Regions from separate parts of the Bacillus sp. 05T21 genome, predicted to be linked through region 2. Evidence: riboswitches for the same ligand, from Rfam matches in the RefSeq annotation. Region 2 holds a riboswitch; the other holds the start of a gene.
What was found. Region 2 has a riboswitch for preQ1 ahead of AC1DKZ_RS05245 (QueT transporter family protein). Riboswitches for the same ligand answer to the same signal wherever they lie in the genome.
Positions count from the first base shown of each region.

Region 1: it holds a riboswitch for preQ1, as region 2 does, so the genes downstream of both, queC (7-cyano-7-deazaguanine synthase QueC) here and AC1DKZ_RS05245 (QueT transporter family protein) in region 2, are expected to answer to the same signal.

Region 1 is NZ_JBFTMD010000002.1:310,947-317,176, forward strand. It holds gene AC1DKZ_RS06545 (histidine phosphatase family protein) at 1-26, opposite strand, end outside; gene AC1DKZ_RS06550 (hypothetical protein) at 110-268, opposite strand; gene AC1DKZ_RS06555 (YkvS family protein) at 522-707, shown strand; gene queF (preQ(1) synthase) at 758-1,255, opposite strand; gene queE (7-carboxy-7-deazaguanine synthase QueE) at 1,274-1,990, opposite strand; gene queD (6-carboxytetrahydropterin synthase QueD) at 1,983-2,474, opposite strand; gene queC (7-cyano-7-deazaguanine synthase QueC) at 2,474-3,136, opposite strand; PreQ1 riboswitch class I at 3,230-3,273, opposite strand; gene AC1DKZ_RS06580 (ATP-binding protein) at 3,482-4,690, shown strand; gene AC1DKZ_RS06585 (DUF6254 family protein) at 4,700-4,816, opposite strand; gene AC1DKZ_RS06590 (DinB family protein) at 4,922-5,455, opposite strand; gene AC1DKZ_RS06595 (M3 family oligoendopeptidase) at 5,595-6,230, opposite strand, start outside.
Region 2 is NZ_JBFTMD010000002.1:58,246-70,837, forward strand. It holds gene AC1DKZ_RS05220 (YqcI/YcgG family protein) at 1-309, opposite strand, end outside; gene cspB (cold shock-like protein CspB) at 570-767, shown strand; gene AC1DKZ_RS05230 (DUF2564 family protein) at 887-1,135, shown strand; gene AC1DKZ_RS05235 (zinc-finger domain-containing protein) at 1,169-1,345, opposite strand; gene AC1DKZ_RS05240 (ribonuclease H family protein) at 1,358-2,017, opposite strand; gene AC1DKZ_RS05245 (QueT transporter family protein) at 2,142-2,630, opposite strand; PreQ1 riboswitch class I at 2,637-2,681, opposite strand; gene AC1DKZ_RS05250 (aldose 1-epimerase family protein) at 2,814-3,686, shown strand; gene AC1DKZ_RS05255 (reverse transcriptase-like protein) at 3,757-4,143, shown strand; gene AC1DKZ_RS05260 (DMT family transporter) at 4,157-5,062, shown strand; gene AC1DKZ_RS05265 (DUF6123 family protein) at 5,065-5,325, opposite strand; gene AC1DKZ_RS05270 (cysteine hydrolase family protein) at 5,508-6,068, shown strand; partial or broken gene AC1DKZ_RS05275 (GNAT family N-acetyltransferase) at 6,111-6,970, opposite strand; gene AC1DKZ_RS05280 (DUF7507 domain-containing protein) at 7,093-12,592, shown strand, end outside.

The DNA.
Region 1 (6,230 bases), 250 kb from region 2:
CCATGACGAATAAAAGAAATTCGCATTCTTTCCACTCCCCATTCATCACTTACGAACTATATTACACGTACTATTTCTTATTGCCATCATACCATGCATAAAAAGAAAGTTATATATCCCCACCACTATCATGTGTTATCGATGTGTGCACACCATCCAGTCCATCAAAATATGTAGTTGTTTCATGATGACGCACTTTCTTCAACTGTATATAAGAAAATAAAAATAATAAAATCGCTATAAAGCTCCCCACAATTTCAAACATCATTTTCCAGCCCCTAATTTCTCCCACTTTAGTAGGTCATTGTATCTTTTATTATACTCCCGTATAAAGATGTATGCATTTTTATCATTCCTCTCCTAAACAATATTTTTTACATATTTCCTTACAAAAAGTGAATATTTTTCGAATTTTTACTTTGGAAACATTTACAAAGTAGTAAATATAGTTCAAAATAAGAAGAAATAAAAAAGCCCAAATTATTCTTTTTTTGGGAAAACTGGAACAAGGAGAGTTGCTTATGCAGATCGCAGAAACTGGAGATATCATTGAATTTAAAGGTGGAATGCAAGGCCGTGTTCAAAAGGTAAATCAAAACTCCGTTATTGTTGATATAACAATTATGGAGAATTTTAGAGAACTAGATATGGAACCTCTTACAGTTGTAAGCCATAAAAACTATACTGTCATTAATCAACATGCATAATATAATAGAAAGAAAGGATCTGTATATCATACAGATCCTTTCTTTCTATATTAACGATTATCGATCTTTTCTGGATATAAATCGTGATTCATCATGCGGTAGTCTGCCATTTTCTCATACTTAGTTCCTGGGCGGCCGTAGTTACAGTAAGGATCGATTGAAATACCACCACGTGGTGTAAATTTCCCCCATACCTCAATATAGCGTGGATCCATTAAATTAATTAAATCATTCATAATAACGTTCATGCAATCTTCGTGGAAGTCACCATGATTTCGGAAGCTAAATAAATATAGCTTTAAGGATTTACTCTCTACCATTCTTTGTTCTGGAATGTAGCTAATATAAATTGTTGCAAAATCTGGTTGTCCTGTTTTCGGACATAAACTTGTAAATTCAGGACAATTGAATTTTACAAAGTAATCACGGTTTGGATGGTTATTATCAAATACCTCTAAAATTTCCGGGCTATATTCAAATAAATATTTTGTATTTTGATTTCCTAATAATGTTACATCTTTTAAATCTTCATCTAATCTTCCTGCCATTTTAAACATCCCTTCTCATTATACCCCTCGTTTATTTCCCCATACTAACGCATGAAGCTGAGGCAGTACTTTCGCATCATTCATTTCTTTACAATTCACAGCTTTTTCAATAAGCCACTCATATTTTTCTAATAGTTTTTTTATAAGCACCGCATCATCCACTGTTTTCGTATCATCATTCCCTACTTGTAAGAAAAATGGTACATTCGGATAACGCTCGTGCATCTTAACTGCATATTCAAAATCTTGATCATCGAATACTACTACTTTTAAACTAAAATCTTTCCCTGCTAGTTTATGAATAACAGAATCTAACATCTGAAAATCTGTTTTCATAGTTGAACTTGGTGGTTTTGGAGAAATCGTTACCTCATCAATTTGAAGCAACCAATCTTGCCATTTACTCCCTTGCGTTTCTACCGCTGTTCGCATTCCATTCTCCTTTAATATAGAAAGAAGAAATTGCATATTTTTCAGCAAAACAGGATTTCCACCCGAAATCGTAACATGAGAAAAATTTTCTCCACCAATTTCTACAAGCTCATTCCAAATGTCTTCCGGTGTCATTTGTTTAATTTGATCTTTGGCCGATCCATCCCATGTAAAAGCAGAATCACACCAAGCACAGCTATAATCACAGCCCGCTGTACGAATAAACATTGTCTTTTGTCCTACAACCATCCCTTCTCCTTGAATGGTCGGACCAAATATTTCTAAGACGGGGATTTTACTCATCGAGCATCCACTCCCGTCTTACTTCCGCATAACTAGTCGGCGTCTCAAAAAGACGAACAAATTCAACACGAGCTCCCTTATATTCGTTCGCACGATTATCTTTCGTTAATGCTTCTGCCATCTTTTCATAAATCCAAACGACCATATTTTCAGCAGTCGTATTCATTTCTGGCAATGTTTCGTTTAAATAACGATGATCTAAATAAATTTCTATTTCATTTTTCCAAATCTCTTTTATATCTCCAAAGTCAATTGCAAGGCCTATTTCATTTACATATCCGCTAATTCCAAATACGACTTTATATGTGTGTCCATGTAAATTTTTACATTTCCCTTCATAGCAGTGTAAATGGTGCGCTGCGTCAAATGTAAATTCCTTGCTGACCATTACTCTTTTATTATGATATTTGAGTTGTTCACGCTGAATATCCTTGTCCATTTTTTGCAAATTTTCTACGATGCGAAATCCAAAAAAGTTATCCATTAGTTGCTCGCTCCTTCGCGTTCTTGTAGATACGTATCTAATCCCGCTTTACGAAGTTGACATGCTGGACATTCACCGCAACCATCACCAATGATTCCGTTATAACATGTTAATGTTTTTTCTCTAACAAACTCAAATGCTCCAAGTTCATCAGATAATTTCCATGTCTCTGCTTTATCAATCCACATAAGTGGTGTATGAATAACAAACGGATAATCCATAGATAAATTTAATGTAACGTTTAATGATTTCACAAACACGTCACGACAATCTGGATAACCACTGAAATCAGTTTCACATACACCCGTTACAATATGACGTGCTCCAACTTGTTTTGCTAATACAGCCGCAAATGATAAAAATAGTAAATTTCGTCCATCTACAAATGTTGATGGCAATTCACCTTCTTCATGTGTAATCTCCATATCCGTTCTCGTTAACGCATTTGGAGCAAGTTGATTTAATAGGCTCATATCTAGTATCGTATGTTTAATTCCTAGCTCTTTCGCAATTTCCGCTGCACAATCAATTTCTAATTTATGACGTTGATTGTAGTTAAATGTTACAGCTTCCACTTCTTCAAACTGCTGTATCGCCCAAAATAAACATGTTGTACTATCTTGTCCACCACTAAAAACAACAACTGCTTTTTCTTTTTTCATTTCACTCATTCTCCTTCTCTACTACGAATAAGAAGAAAGAACGTTCTTGAACTGTCACAATAAAAAAACAAAACAATACCTAATGATATTGTTGTTTCCATAGTTTTTTATAGAGGGAGTTCGCGAACCTCTCCCATGCAGTGCACGGAATTTCTTCTTTCATTGACAAAGATTATTGTAACATATTGTATACTACCAGAAAAAATTTCTGATTTTTTCCGCTATTTCACATTTCATTTCTTTCATTTTATAGTATGATTAATTTAATGTTAGAAGAGAGGAGGCATCCCACTGGAACTCTTTATTATTTACCTCTTTTTAAATATATTATCTATTCTCGTTACAATGCTCGTATATCATTTATTTTGGAATCAGAAAGGGAAACGATCTCCTAAATTAAATTCAGCCATATTTATTGTATTGTGTTGCCTCGCTACCATACTATGTATCACTTTCGCAGCAAAAACAAATAATGGTTTTCAGTTCGACATGCGACATATCGTATTAATTGTCGGCACGTTAACGGGAGGGCCTATTGCTGGTGGTTCTATTTTAGCTGTATTAAACATTTATCGCTTTTTATTGGGAGGAATAGGTGCGTTTCCATCCTTTATCGCTTCTATTCTCCTATTTATTGTTCTACTATTAACATACAAATTTTTTAATCGAAGTTCTAATCATATAAAAATAACACTCGCTATTTTTTACAGTCTTACTTATGGATTTGGTTGGATACCATTTTTCCTTGCAAGTGTTACAAATGATGCAGATTATATACCACATATCATTGTGTACGAACTATGTACGATGATTGGCACGATCCTTATTTTATATTTACTACACATATTACAAATGCAAGTTCGTCTCCAAAATGAACTTATGAACGCTGAGAAATTTCATTTAATCGGCGAAATGGCAGCTTCTATCTCTCATGAAATTCGTAATCCTTTAACTGCAACGAAAGGTTTTTTACAACTTTTACAGTCAGATACATGTTCTGAGAAAGAACGAAAATTATATATCGACATAGCCATTAATGGTATCGAACAAGCAAATCACGTTCTTACAGACTACTTAACTTTTGCAAAACCGAGTATTGAAAAAGAACAACAATTACAAGTAGAGGAAGAATTACTTCATGCGTTGTCTTTGATCACACCTCTCGCTAATTTAGCAAATGTTCGTATAAATTATATAAAACAAAGTACATCTTTCTTTATCGCTGGCGAAAAGCAAAAACTGAACCAATGTTTATTAAATATTTTTAAAAATTGTATTGAGGCTATGCCTACAGGTGGCGACCTTATTCTTACATTAGTTCCAGACCATAAACATATACAATTATATATAAAAGATACAGGAGTTGGTATGGATCAAGAACAAATAAAACGCCTTGGATCACCTTTCTACTCAACGAAAGAAAAAGGGACCGGACTCGGAATGATGGTCGTCTTCAGCGTCATTCAAGCAATGGATGGAAAGATTGATATTATAAGCGAAAAAGGTACAGGTACAACTTTCTTATTAACTTTCCCACTCATACAAAAAACGTGATGAACTTCATCACGTTTTTTCTGTTCCTTCAACTAATTCTGCAAAAGCTTTCACTTTCCCATGTGGCTTTTGATTTTCTTTCCGAGCTTTCCAGGCGCGCTCTTCTTCTCTCTTTTTCTTTGACATGCTTTTCAACTCCTTCTTTTCTTTTCTCCATGTAGTATTCCAAAATGAGAAAGAAAACTATGCATGAGTAAAAAAGAAAAGAAGCGGTTCCCCACTTCTTTCATTTTAACGCTGTAAAATTGCATGTTTCGCTTCTTTTAGCTGTGTAAGATGTCTTTGTTCGTGTAAATCTAGAAATTGAACCCATTGATATAAATTCAAATCATTAAAAATAGGATGTTTTAATCCATTTTCAAATAATTCTTTTTCATCTATTACACTATGAAGGGCATGTAATAATTCTTGTCGTGAATGTTCAAGTAATTGAATTCCTTGCCGTTTTTTCATTAATGTTTCTGTTGGTTTCATTTGTTGAGGAGCTTCCCTTTTATGTGTACGATCAAGCGTAAGTTGGAGGTCTTTAAATGGAGCAAGTTTTCTTTCTTTTTTTTGCAAAGCATATACAAGGGCAGATGTGACAGACTGTTCAACTAAATGCAAATGATGCAAAATTTGAATAATACTCCATTTATCACGGCGTGGCTTTACATTCACCTCCGTATCATTTAACATTTCAATTTCTGATAACAGCGTGCTTCGTGTAGACTGTAATGAGTGGACTAAAGTTTCTAAACTAACATCCATATTAGATTGAAGCATAGTGCTTTCCCCCCTTTTGTTGGTGAAAAGGGGCGCTCCCCATTAGAAACACCCCTAAAATAATTCTGAATTTTCTTTTATTATCTCATCATTTTTCTATTATGTCGATGTTAAACATAGGAAAAAAGTGCATGTTTTTTTACAATTTTGTGTCGTCAACAGCACGTAACCACGCTTCAATTTCTGTAATTACACTTTTTACACACCCTTCAGCGAATGGTGATGTTAAATTTGCAACTTCTACTAATTCTAAGAATGATTTACTTCCACCTTGTTGACAAAGATTCACATAATCTTCCCAAGCCTCTTGTCTATTATCTCTTGCACGTTTCCAAAATTGCAGTGCACAAATTTGAGCTAACGTGTAGTCAATATAATAGAAAGGTGAGCTATAAATATGACCTTGACGTTGCCAGAAACCACCACGCTCTAAATAATCATTATCTTCATAATCACGATGTGGTAAATACTTCTTCTCTATGTTACGCCATGCTGACTTACGTTCTGCTGGCGATGCTTCTGGATTTTCATATACATAATGTTGATATTCATCTACAGATACACCGTACGGTAAAAATAGAAGTGCTGAACTTAAGTGTGAGAAATAATATTTATCCGCATCTTCTTCAAAGAATAACTTCATCCATGGCCATGTAAAGAATTCCATACTCATTGAATGGATTTCACACGCTTCATATGTTGGCCAATTATATTCTGGAATTTCATACTTACGACTTTCATATACTTGGAAAGCATGGCCCGCTTCATGTGTTAG
Region 2 (12,592 bases):
TCGATAATATTCGATTGATTTTTCTTCACATTCCGGTTCCACAAAAAGAAAAAATCCTCTTCTTACAATCGGCCGCTCTTTCATTAGCTCCAAAAAAGTTAACATTGTATTGGGCAAATGACTCCAATCATTATGAGAGAGAAATGAATAACGAAGTTCATTCTTCTTCAAAGCTGTTAAACCGAAATAACACGGGAAGGTTGGTTCTAACACGACACTCGAAAAATCATGAAATTCTTTTGCAACCCAATTCGGTATGTCGACTCTATTTTTCATCCCTTCATTATCTAATAAATAAGACTCATCCATTCTTTCACCTCATTATGTACAGCATTCACTTAAGAATATTACATACTCGGCTTGTCCTATACCTTTTTAAAAATTCAAGAAAAAATTAATTCAAAATACAAAATTTTAAAAACGCTTACTTGACTAAATTCTACCAATTCATGTATATTTAAATTAATCATTTAGCAGAATATTCGATAATATAGCATTTTTTATTTTTATTATTTTTTAATGAATTTCACTAAATGAAAAAAGGAATCGTTTTTAGGAGGAATTGTGACATGCAAGGAAAAGTAAAATGGTTTAACAATGAAAAAGGTTTTGGATTTATCGAAATGGAAGGCTCTGAAGATGTATTCGTACATTTCTCTGCTATTCAAAGCGACGGCTACAAAGCTTTAGAGGAAGGTCAAGAAGTATCTTTCGACATTACTGAAGGAAACCGTGGACCTCAAGCTGCTAACGTGGCAAAACTTTAATCCCACTTATGACAGGAGGTTACCTTACTTGGTAACCTCCTTTGTTATTCCTTTGTATATTTCCGTTTTCCAGAGCAAAAACTATGTGAAATGCGCAAAATACAAAGGAGGCAATAACAATGGGGTCACATGTAAATGATTTTGAAGAAGTAAAATTCCGTGTAGAAACTGCACAAAAAATGGTAGGTTCTGCAACAATTTCAATGGATCCAGACACATTAGAGCATGCCACTACTGCAGTAGAATCAGCTCGTTCTCAGCTTGAAATCATGAAATCCGTTGCAACGGATTTAGATGAGCCATTTCTAATGAATGAAGAAAAAAAATTAAGTAAATGCGAGCATCAATTACATGAAGCGAAGCACTAAAAAACATCCAGAGAAAATTCTCTGGATGTTTTTTTATGACAATTGCTCCCCATACTTTTTCAACTTCTCTCCAACCGTACATTGCCGTATACAAAAAGAATGGGCATAGTATTTACTATGATTTTTCCGATTATGTTCCTGCAGGAAACACCCTCCGCAATACGTTTCTAATAAGTCATTTACCTCTGTAATGAGTTGCTTCTTCTTCACGTGTGCACCTCTCTATTCGGTTATTTCTTTATGACTATCAATTGTCGTCCCTTCTAATGCTTGCGCTGCTAATTGATGTGCCTCTTTATTTTGTTTTCTAGATATCGGTTCACAAATAAGTTTTAATTTCATTTCCTTCGCTTTTTGTTCAATTTGATCTAAGTAATGATTTAAATGTTCATCATAGCAAGGCCATTCACCAGCTAATTGCTGCAGTACAACTTGAGAATCTCCACGAAGTGTAACTGCTTCATATTTAATTCCTAATTCCTCGAGTGTATTCATCCCGTATAATAATGCTGCATACTCCGCTTCGTTATTATCATATATGCCTTCTATGTATGCATTGCGACGAATTCTGTAATTTGTATTTCCTTTTTTATAGTATACACATATACCAACCCCAGCTTCTTTCGTCTGTACATCATAACCACCATCAAAATAAACTTGAATTTCTTGCGGATCTTCCTCCACTTGCTTACTCAGTTTTTTCATTTCTTTTAATGACCATTCCGCGTCCATTTCATCGAAAAATAAAAGTTCTTTCACCCTACCTGTTTTCTCAAAATCCTCCGCAAATTGAAGCACTTCTTCTATGTTCATATAATCTGTTGTTAATTCAGTTTGTAAACCACGCTTCGTTTTATACAACCAATGTATTTTATATTTCATACTAGATTCCCCTTTTATAAGACTTCTTATATTTATTTTATTATATTTTATCAAGAGGCACAGTATTATATACAATTTAATCACATACAAAAAGAGCCATCCTAAGTAAGGACAGCTCTTTCATCTATTGCATAAATCTTTCAAATTGCACTCGCTTATTAATCCAGTACATTACAGGCATACCAATTGCCATTACAACAAATTCACCAACTGCACAAGTTAGCCATGTCAATAAAAATGGCAGATCAAACGCAAGATGAAGTTCAATTGCAATCATAAACATTGTGACTGTAAAAATAACTGTATTAAAAATCATACGAGCCCAAACACCTTTAATGAAGCGCATAGAAATAATAGTTGCAAGTAATGCAAGAATGGATTGCCCTACTCCAAATACTAAATCATAAGCGATCATAGGTGAGAAAAAGAGATTCGTTAAAAATACACCTAATACAATCCCGTAAATTGCTTTCTTATTGAATACAACGAGATGATTAAACATCTCTGAAATACGAAACTGTACACTCGTAAAGCCAAATGGCTGAATAAGCATAGAAACAGCAATATATAATGCCGCTAAAATACCATTACCGACTAATGTCCTTATATTCATGACAAAATCTCCTTAGTTTTTTTACGTGGGATGGTTTCGAACCACGTTATTCGTTTTTTAAGCAACAAGAATATATTCTACGCAATAGGCACTCTTTCGTCAATAGATTCCTATCATTTACTACCTTTTTTCTTTTGGGCAACGTATAATAAAACATATGAAAGATTTAGGAGGTTTCACTTCATGACAGCAACAATTCAAAATGAAAAAGTGATCGTTTCCATTTCTGACAAAGGTGCAGAATTACAAAGCGTTCGCTTAAAAGAAGATAACACTGAATACTTATGGCAAGGCGATTCTACTTATTGGGGGCGCCGCGCACCAATTTTATTCCCAATTGTCGGCCGATTAGTAGATAATACATACTACGTAGATGGTAAACCATATTCTTTAACACAACACGGCTTTGCTCGTGATCTTACATTCTCTGTAAAAGAACAAAGTGAAACGAATATTACTTATATTGTTACTAGTAATGAAGAAACATTAAAAAAATACCCATACGAATTCGAATTACTCGTTTCTTATGAGCTAGATGGACAAATCGTTCATGTAACATATGAAGTAAATAACCCTACTTCAAAAGAGATGTTCTTCTCAATCGGAGCACATCCTGGTTTCAACTTCCCCTTATTAGAGGGCGAATCATTTACAGATTATCATTTATCATTTAATGGTTCTGAACGCTTAGAAACAAGCGTATTAGAAGGACCTTATCTTTCAAGTAAAAAGCAATTAATCGCTGAAAATACGAATGAATTACCACTTACATACGATTTATTCAAAAATGATGCACTTATTTTTGAAAATATGAATACGGATGAAATCTCTATTCGTTCTCATAAACATAATAAATTTGTAAAAGTAGAATTTGACGGATTCCCATTTGTCGGTGTATGGACACCAGGCGAGAACGCACCTTTCTTATGTATTGAACCTTGGTACGGGATTGCTGATGAAGTAAATCCGGCAAAAGATTTCAAGGAAAAAAAAGGAATTCAATCTTTACAAACGAATGAAACATTTACATGTCGTTATAGTATTACAATCGGCTAAGTTACTCTATCCCCTACTTCAAAGAAACATATAAGTAGGGGATCATCTTATAATTTGGAGGTTTCTCATTTTGATTGAAGTATATATTGATGGTGCATCAAAAGGAAACCCTGGTCCTTCTGGTGCAGGAGTGTTTATTAAAGGGGTGCAACCAGCTGTACAGTTATCATTGCCCCTTGGGACAATGTCCAATCATGAAGCAGAATACCACGCTTTACTTGCGGCATTAAAATATTGCACGGAGCATAATTATAACATTGTCTCTTTTCGTACCGATTCGCAGCTTGTCGAGCGAGCTGTTGAAAAAGAATACGCAAAAAATAAAATATTTGCACCACTATTAGAGGAAGCACTGCAGTACATAAAAAGTTTCGATCTCTTTTTTATTAAGTGGATTCCAAGTAGTCAAAATAAAGTTGCTGATGAATTAGCTAGAAAAGCTATCTTACAAAATTAACGGGGGTATGAGTGTGAAAAAAGATTGGATTGCTCCTCTTGCTTTATTATTTGTCTCTTTTATTTGGGGAGCTACGTTTGTTGTCGTCCAAAATGCTATGTCTTTCGTTGGTCCATTTACTTTTAATGGGATTCGCTTTTTATTCGCTGGAATTATTTTATTATTCGTTCAAATGATTTTCTCACAAAAAACTTCAAAACAAAATATAAAACAGAGTAGTCTCGCTGGATTGATTGTTGGATTCTTTTTATGTGTTGGCTATTTATTACAAACATTCGGCTTACTTTATACAACCTCTTCAAAAGCTGGTTTCTTAACTGGACTTAGCATCGTTATGGTTCCAATCCTATCTTTTATCTTTTTAAAACAGCGGGCTACAATTTTCATCGTACTTGGTATTGCTGTAGCAACAGCAGGTTTATACTTATTAACGGCTGGTGATTCTTTTCAATTAAACATTGGAGATATACTCGTTCTCGGTTGTGCAGTTGCTTTTGCTGCCCATATTCTTGTTAACGGTTTCTTTTCTAAGAAAATATCACCTTTATTACTAAGCACCTCTCAAGTATTAGCTGTCGGTATATTTTCTTCTATTTGCGCTTTTTTGTTTGAAGATTGGGGAAAATTATTTTCAGTTTCACTATGGACGAATCAATCCTTTTTATTCGCTCTATTTCTAACTTCCCTATTTGCGACATCCATTGCTTTTTTCATTCAAACATCGGCACAAAAACATACTTCTCCAACAAGAGTAGCAATTATTTTCGCAATGGAGCCTGTTTTTGCTGCATTAACAGGCGTTCTAGTTGCAAACGAACAACTCTCTATTTCTGCCATTATCGGTTGTTTATGTATTTTCCTAGGCATGGTTTTTGTTGAGCTACCTTCCAAAACAAAAAAAGAAGCGCAGGCTGCGTGAAGTTACGCTTGTAACTTCCGCATAAAAGCCTTAGCGCTTTTTTTATCTGTAATTTCTTCTTCTTTCAATCGTTCTAATAATGCAACAAAATAACTCCCATCAAACTGTAATTGATGTTTAATCGTCGCTTCTATTGCTACGTTCACAATCCCATCAGATGCACCAGTATATCCTTGTCCGAACATAATAAATCCTTGTGCTTCCTCTGATAATTTAAATCCTTTCGTATGTAAGAATGAAAGATAATCTTCTACTGTTTGCATGATATTCCCACCTACTCAAAAATTCTCCACTTCCTATCATACATGTTTTTATACTCTATGAGAATGAAATTTATTTGACAACTTTGTAAATCTATCGTCTACTTCTTAGAAAAAAAAGGAGTTCCTTACAATATAAAAGAATATGTAAAGTGGAATTTATTTTATATTAAAGGGGATATCGAATGAAACAAGCACTATTAATTATCGATGCTCAGCAAGAATTAATGGATGGAAATGAACAAGAAAATGAAGTTTTTCGTAAAACCGAGCTATTATCTACACTAAATACAGCCGTACAGAAAGCAATAGATGCAAATGCCCTTACTGTTTTCGTAAGAGATATCGATGTTGCTTCTGGTAGCGGAGAAGGATTTGAAGTACATAATCAAATTAAAGTACCTCAGTCTGCAATCCTTATTAATAAAGCAGCAACAAACGCATTCTATGACACTTCTTTACTTGAACTTTTAAAAGAAGAGAAGATTAGCCATATCGTTATCGGTGGATGTAAAACAGAACATTGCATCGATACCGCCGTTAGAACAGCAACTGTACAAGGATTTGACGTTACATTAATTAAAAATGGTCATTCCACAACTGATTCTAACGTGTTATCTGCAGAGCAAATTATTGGTCATCATAATAAAACTCTACATGGACATTATAACGTTGATCATTTTTCAATGGTTAGAGATGTCGAGGAAGACCTTTTTCAACCTATTCATGATCAATATCGCGATTAATTTGGCTATAAAAAAGAATCCTTTTCACAAAAGGATTCTTTTTTATCCAAAAATTTGCGCTGCAATACTGTATAGTTCTCCATTTCTTTTCAAAAATTGATCACTATTTTTTATCATAATTGGTGGGGTATTAACCTTTTGAAAACCAGTAATCTCTAATTCTTTCATGAAACCTTTCTTTCCTTCTGGTACATCAATTCTTAATTTACCATGATGCTCTCTTGCTAAATAATGTACCATTCTCATTGCCATCGCATCATTTTTAGCAACGACCGGTCCTATTATTTTATTTTCTGGCGTTTGTATACTTAAACCGTAACCTAATACATTTTGTTGTGCATCCTTTGTAACAATACATTGTTCACTTTGAATAATTCGATACTTTAAAACTCTTCTCTATTTGTTCCAAATGCATCTTTATCTATTTGTATTATTTCTTCTAAATCACGTTCTTCATAATTCACAATATACTCTTCATTTCCTACACAATGGTAATTCGCATTGTACGAGTTACATATGTATTTAGAAACATAACTAACAGCCCTGAATCCTAGTTTTTCATATAAAATTCCCCCCTCATCCGTGGCAATAAGCATAATGGGGGTTTGAGTTAATACGCTTTTAACACATAAATCAGTTATTATCTTTCCAATCCCTCTTCCTTTATAATCTGGATGTACAATTACCATTCCAATTGAGGCTAATGTCTCCCCGTATAGTATAATTGCTGCGCTAGCAATAAGCTCTTCTCTCTCATTTACTACACCATATACTATACCCGTATTCAAAATCATCTCAATTTCCTCTCTGTTGTAATCCCAGCCAATATGAGAAGATAATGCTACAATATCCTCTATTTTGCCTTTCCTAAGACGCTCCATCCTAATCTCCACTTCAATCATTCCCCATCTCCTTCTTTAGACGTTTGAACCATTCTGCATGAATCAACTTGTACATGTTTCCCTTTATCACTCACACACATATCCTATTTTGACCAAGACTATATTGTAAATGAGGTGACAACATGCCCATTACGAATCGATTTTCTACCACCACTAACGGCGCACTCGCTATTACAGGAAACACACTAGGTTTAAGTAAAATTAGCAATCTAAACCGTGCTGGTACAATCGGTGCAATTGGTGCATTCGTAACTACGAATACCGCTTTACAAGTAACTACTTTTCCTGCAGGTACAACGTTAAACTATACACAAAATAGTTCTACCGCTATTTTGAATATCCCTGCTGGTAGTACTATTCTTTACGCAGAACTCGTTTGGGGTGGAAACTATTTATCTCGGGATCAAAACATTACGAGTGTATTAGGAAACCCCGTTTCTTTTACAACACCTGTGTCAACATACTCAATTACCCCTTCGGCTGTTACAGCTTCAAATCAAACATTCGTTTCTGGATCTGTCACATTTGGATTTTATACACGATCAGCGGATGTAACGTCACTCGTTCAAGCTGCTGGATCTGGATCTTATACAACAGGTTCTGTTCCTGGACTTGTAGATCCTTTAGACGCTTCTAATGGAGCCATTAATTCTGCAGGATGGACGCTTATTGTCGCTTATCAAAACGGTTCCTTACCCGCAAGAAATTTAACAATTTACGTAGCTGGTAACCGTGTTTCTGTAGAAACCGGTAGTGCAGATGTATCTGTCTCAGGGTTTTTAACACCTGCCGGGGGACCTGTAAGCGGGAGATTATTTTTAAGTTCTACTGAAGGGGATGCTGATTTAACTGGGGATCAAGCTTTATTTGGACCAAATTTCAGTTCATTAAATGCATTATCTGGGCCAAATAATGCTGTTAATAATTTCTTCGGTTCTCAAATTAATAATGCTGCAGGGAACTTAGATACAACTGGTACATTTGGAACGCGAAACCAGAGTGCCTCTACAAGTACAAATATCTCCGCTGGAAGACAAGGATGGGACATTACTTCCATTGATATTTCTCCTTATTTAACAAATTCCCAAGTATCTGCCGCAATTCGTTTAACTACTAACGGGGATGCATATATGTTAAATACAGTCGGTTTACAAATCAATATAAACTCACCTAATATACAAGCAGCTAAAAGCGTGAATAAAAGTGTCGCTACAATTGGAGATATTCTAACCTATACAGTTACTGTTCCTAACACCGGGCTTCTTCCTGCAAATAACGTTACTTTTACAGATGTTCTCCCTAACGGTACTTCCTTTATACCTGGAAGCGTAACAATAGATAACGTACCACAAACAAACGCAAATCCGGTCGCCGGTATATCTCTGGGGACAATTAATAATGGCTCTTCTCGTACAGTAGCTTTCCAAGCGACTGTCGTTTTTCTTCCAAGTCAAAATCCTATCTCTAACACTGCTAATATTACATTTCAATATACACCGATTGCCGGAGGAACGACTTTTAACGGTCTTGCAACAAGTAACTCTGCAGGAACACAAATTAACCTCGCAGATATTAATGGCACAAAATCAGTTAACAAACTTTTTACCGATATTGGTGAAACATTAACTTACAGTATTGCCTTAGCTAATATAGGAAATATCGCTGCAACTAATGTTATATATACAGATCCGATTCCTAGCGGGACTACTTTCATTCCAGGGAGTGTAACTGTTAACGGAGTTACTCAAGCTGGAGCAAATCCCGCTAATGGTATATCAATTGGATCTATTGCTGCAAATTCTACTACTACTATTTCCTTTCAAGTATTCGTTCCTTCTATCCCACAAACAAATCCAATATTAAATAGTGGTACAACAACATATCAATACATTCCTGTACCAAACCAGCCGGCAGTAAGCGGGACTGACACGACGAATATTGTCTCCACGCAAGTGAATAATGCTACTGTAACAATGACGAAAGCAGTAGATAAAAACTATGCAGATATTGGCGATACACTGACTTACACTGTTGCCTTTACAGGTACAGGTAATACGAATGCGAACAATGTTATTTTTACAGATGTCATTCCTACAGGAACAACTTTTGTCCTAAACAGTTTAACAATAGATGGCTCGACACAAGTTGGCGCTAATCCCGCTAATGGTGTGAACATAGGCTCCATCCCAACTGGTACGACAAAAAACGTTTCATTTCAAGTAGTAGTAAACACAATACCTCCAGCAAATATCGTATCTAATGGATCAAGCGCTTCTTATCAGTATACTGTCAACCCTAGTCAATCACCCGTTACGAAAAACATCGCTTCTAACGTCGTTACCACTCAAATTAACAATGCGAATTTAACATTAACAAAATCGACAAATAAACAATTTGCTACAATTGGAGATACAATCAGTTATACAGTCCTTATTACAAACAGTGGAAATACTGCTGCAACGAACGTACAGCTAACCGATCCACTTCCAAATGGAACGATATTGACTCCAGGTACTGTAACGCTAAACGGCGTTTTGCAAAATGTAACTTCTCTTATTGCCTTACCTATCGGTACAATTCCTGGCGGAGCTACTTTCACCTTATCGTTCCAAGTAACAGTCATCAACATTACCTCCCAAAATCCTATCATTAATAATGCTTTCGCCTCTTATATTTACACTGTAAACCCAAGCCTGCCGCCAATTTCAAAAACAGCAAATTCTAATTCTGTTGCCTCAACAATTAGACTAGCAAATCTACATGCTATAAAATCTGTGGATAAAACATTTGCGGAAGTTGGAGATGTATTAACTTACACCTTTGCTCTTACAAACGATGGAAATGTTGCGGCGAACAATGTATTACTATCCGATTCAATTGCAAATGGTACTTCCTTCGTACCGAACAGTGTTATAGTTAACGGTGTTACTCAGCCGGGCGCAACACCAGCTAGCATCAATATTGGTAGCATCAATGCTAATACTACAATTACAGCTTCATTCCAGGTATTAATAACTAGTATTCCAAACCCAAATCCTATTTCGAATAGTGCCTCCATTTCCTATAACTTTATTGTTGATCCAAACGCTTCACCTGTAAGTAAGAACACTACTTCAACCACTACATTTACTCAAGTAAACGATGCAAATGTCATTTCAGCCAAAACAGTGGATCGAGCGTTCGCTACCGTAGGGGATATATTAACTTATACCGTTATTTTAACGAATGCAGGAAGTGTTTCTGCTGATAGTCCTACTTTCGTAGATACGAATCCAGACGGTACTACCTTTATCCCAAACACTTTCCTTATTAATGGTGTGCTCCAAAATAACGCAGATCCAAATATAGGTGTTCCGTTACCTTCCATTCCTGCTAACGGCTCACTTACCGTCTCTTATCAAGTAACTGTCACCTCTTTACCAGCACAAAATCCAACAATAAATTCATCTAGTACACAGTATAGCTTTATTCTAAATCCTGGCGATCCACCAATTATAGAAACATCTTTAAGTAACACTGTAAGTACACAAATTAATTTAGCAAATGTAATTATTGTCAAACAAGTAGATTTAACTATTGCTGATGTCGGGCAACCAATCACATATACAATTTCCTTAGCTAACCTTGGCAATACTACAGCAAACAATGTTATTGTTACCGATATAATCCCTCCCGGCACCACTATCGTACCAAATAGTATTTTTATAGGTGGCGCTTTACAGCTAGGTGCAGACCCAAGTACCGGCCTTCAAGTCGGCTCCATTCCTGCTGGTGGTTTTACAACGATTGTTTTTCAAATAAGTGCAAATGGGCTACCTTCACCAAATCCAATTCAAAATAGCGCTTCACTTCAATATAGCTTTATCGCTGATCCGAGTTTACCTGCTGTTGTTAGAAACGCTGCTAGCAATATAGTAACTACACAAATTAATACTGCTAATATTGTTGCTACAAAACTAACGAGCACAAATTTCGCTGATGTTGGTGATGTCATATTATATGCGACTATTTTAACAAATAACGGGAATATCCCTGCTTCTAATGTAACGTTTACAGATATCATTCCAGCGGGTACCCTGTTCATTCCTAATACTGTAACGATTAACAATGTCCCTATAGCAAATGCAAATCCTGCTAACGGTATTTTGATCGGTACGATCGGGGCAAATTCATCACGTACCGTTTCATTCCAGGTTTTTGTACCAAATATCCCTGCTGTAAATCCGATTACAAATCAATCAGGCACAACATTCCAATATACGTACGATCCATCCAAACCAGCTGTAATGCAGATGGTGGCTTCTAACACGGTACAAACAACAATTAATAACGCTACGATTACCGCTGCAAAATCTGCAGATAAACAGTTCGCTAACGTAAATGATATTATTACGTACACGACTACTTTAACGAATAGTGGGAACACTCTTGCATCAAACGTGACTTTTACAGATGTAATTCCAAACGGGACATCGTTTATTCCTAATAGTGTAACAGTAAATGGGAATATACTGCCTAATGTAAATCCAGCGAATGGGATAGCAATTGATCCAATAAATCCGAATGCAAATACGATAATTTCGTTCCAAGTACAAGTAAATTCCATCCCGAATCCGAACCCAATCCCTAATCAAAGTAATACAGCATACCAATATGTCGTAAATCCTAACTTACCTCCAGCATCCGCCAATGCGTTAAGTAACGTAATAACAACTCAAATTAATAACGCTACGATCGTCGCTACTAAATCAGTGAATACATCGACAGCTGCAATTGGAGATATCGTTACCTATACGATTGCAGTTACAAACACTGGAAATATCCCTGCTAGTGCAAATGTTTTAACGGATGGGCTTGGCGCAGGAGCTTCATTTATCCAAAACTCCGTAACTATCAATAATGTTCCACAACCAGGATTAGATCCATCACTTGGTATTCACTTAGCAGATATTCCACCAGGTAATACTGTATTTATTGCTTTTCAAGCACAAATTTTAGCGATACCGCCTAGTGGCACATTAACAAATAACGCCCTTGTAAATTATGAATATACAGTGAATCCAAACCAATCACCTGCTGTTGGTAGTACAATTACAAACACAACGGTTACTCCAATTATTGATGCTACTCTATCTATAAATAAAACTGTCAATTCAACATTCGCTACTATTGGAGAAACACTTACTTTCACTTCTACCATTACTAATTCCGGTAACACTACCGCAAACAATGTTATTTTTACAGATTTAATTCCAGATGGTACAACGTTTATTCCAAATAGTTTTACAGTAAATGGAACAACCATTCCTAATGCAAATCCACAAAATGGTATCAATATCGGTAACATAAATTCAAATGCATCAGTTATACTCAGCTTTCAAGTAAACATTACAACGATTCCAAATCCTAATCCAATCCCTAATAAATCATCGGTTCAATATAGTTTTATTGTAGATATTAATGAACCACCTGTTTCACGAACAGTTAAATCCAATAAAACTTTTACACAAGTAAATACTGCTTCCGTTATCGCAACAAAAACTGCGAGCAGTGCATTTGCTGCTGTTGGCGATACAATTACGTATACAACTACTCTCACTAATAACGGAAATACAACTGCAA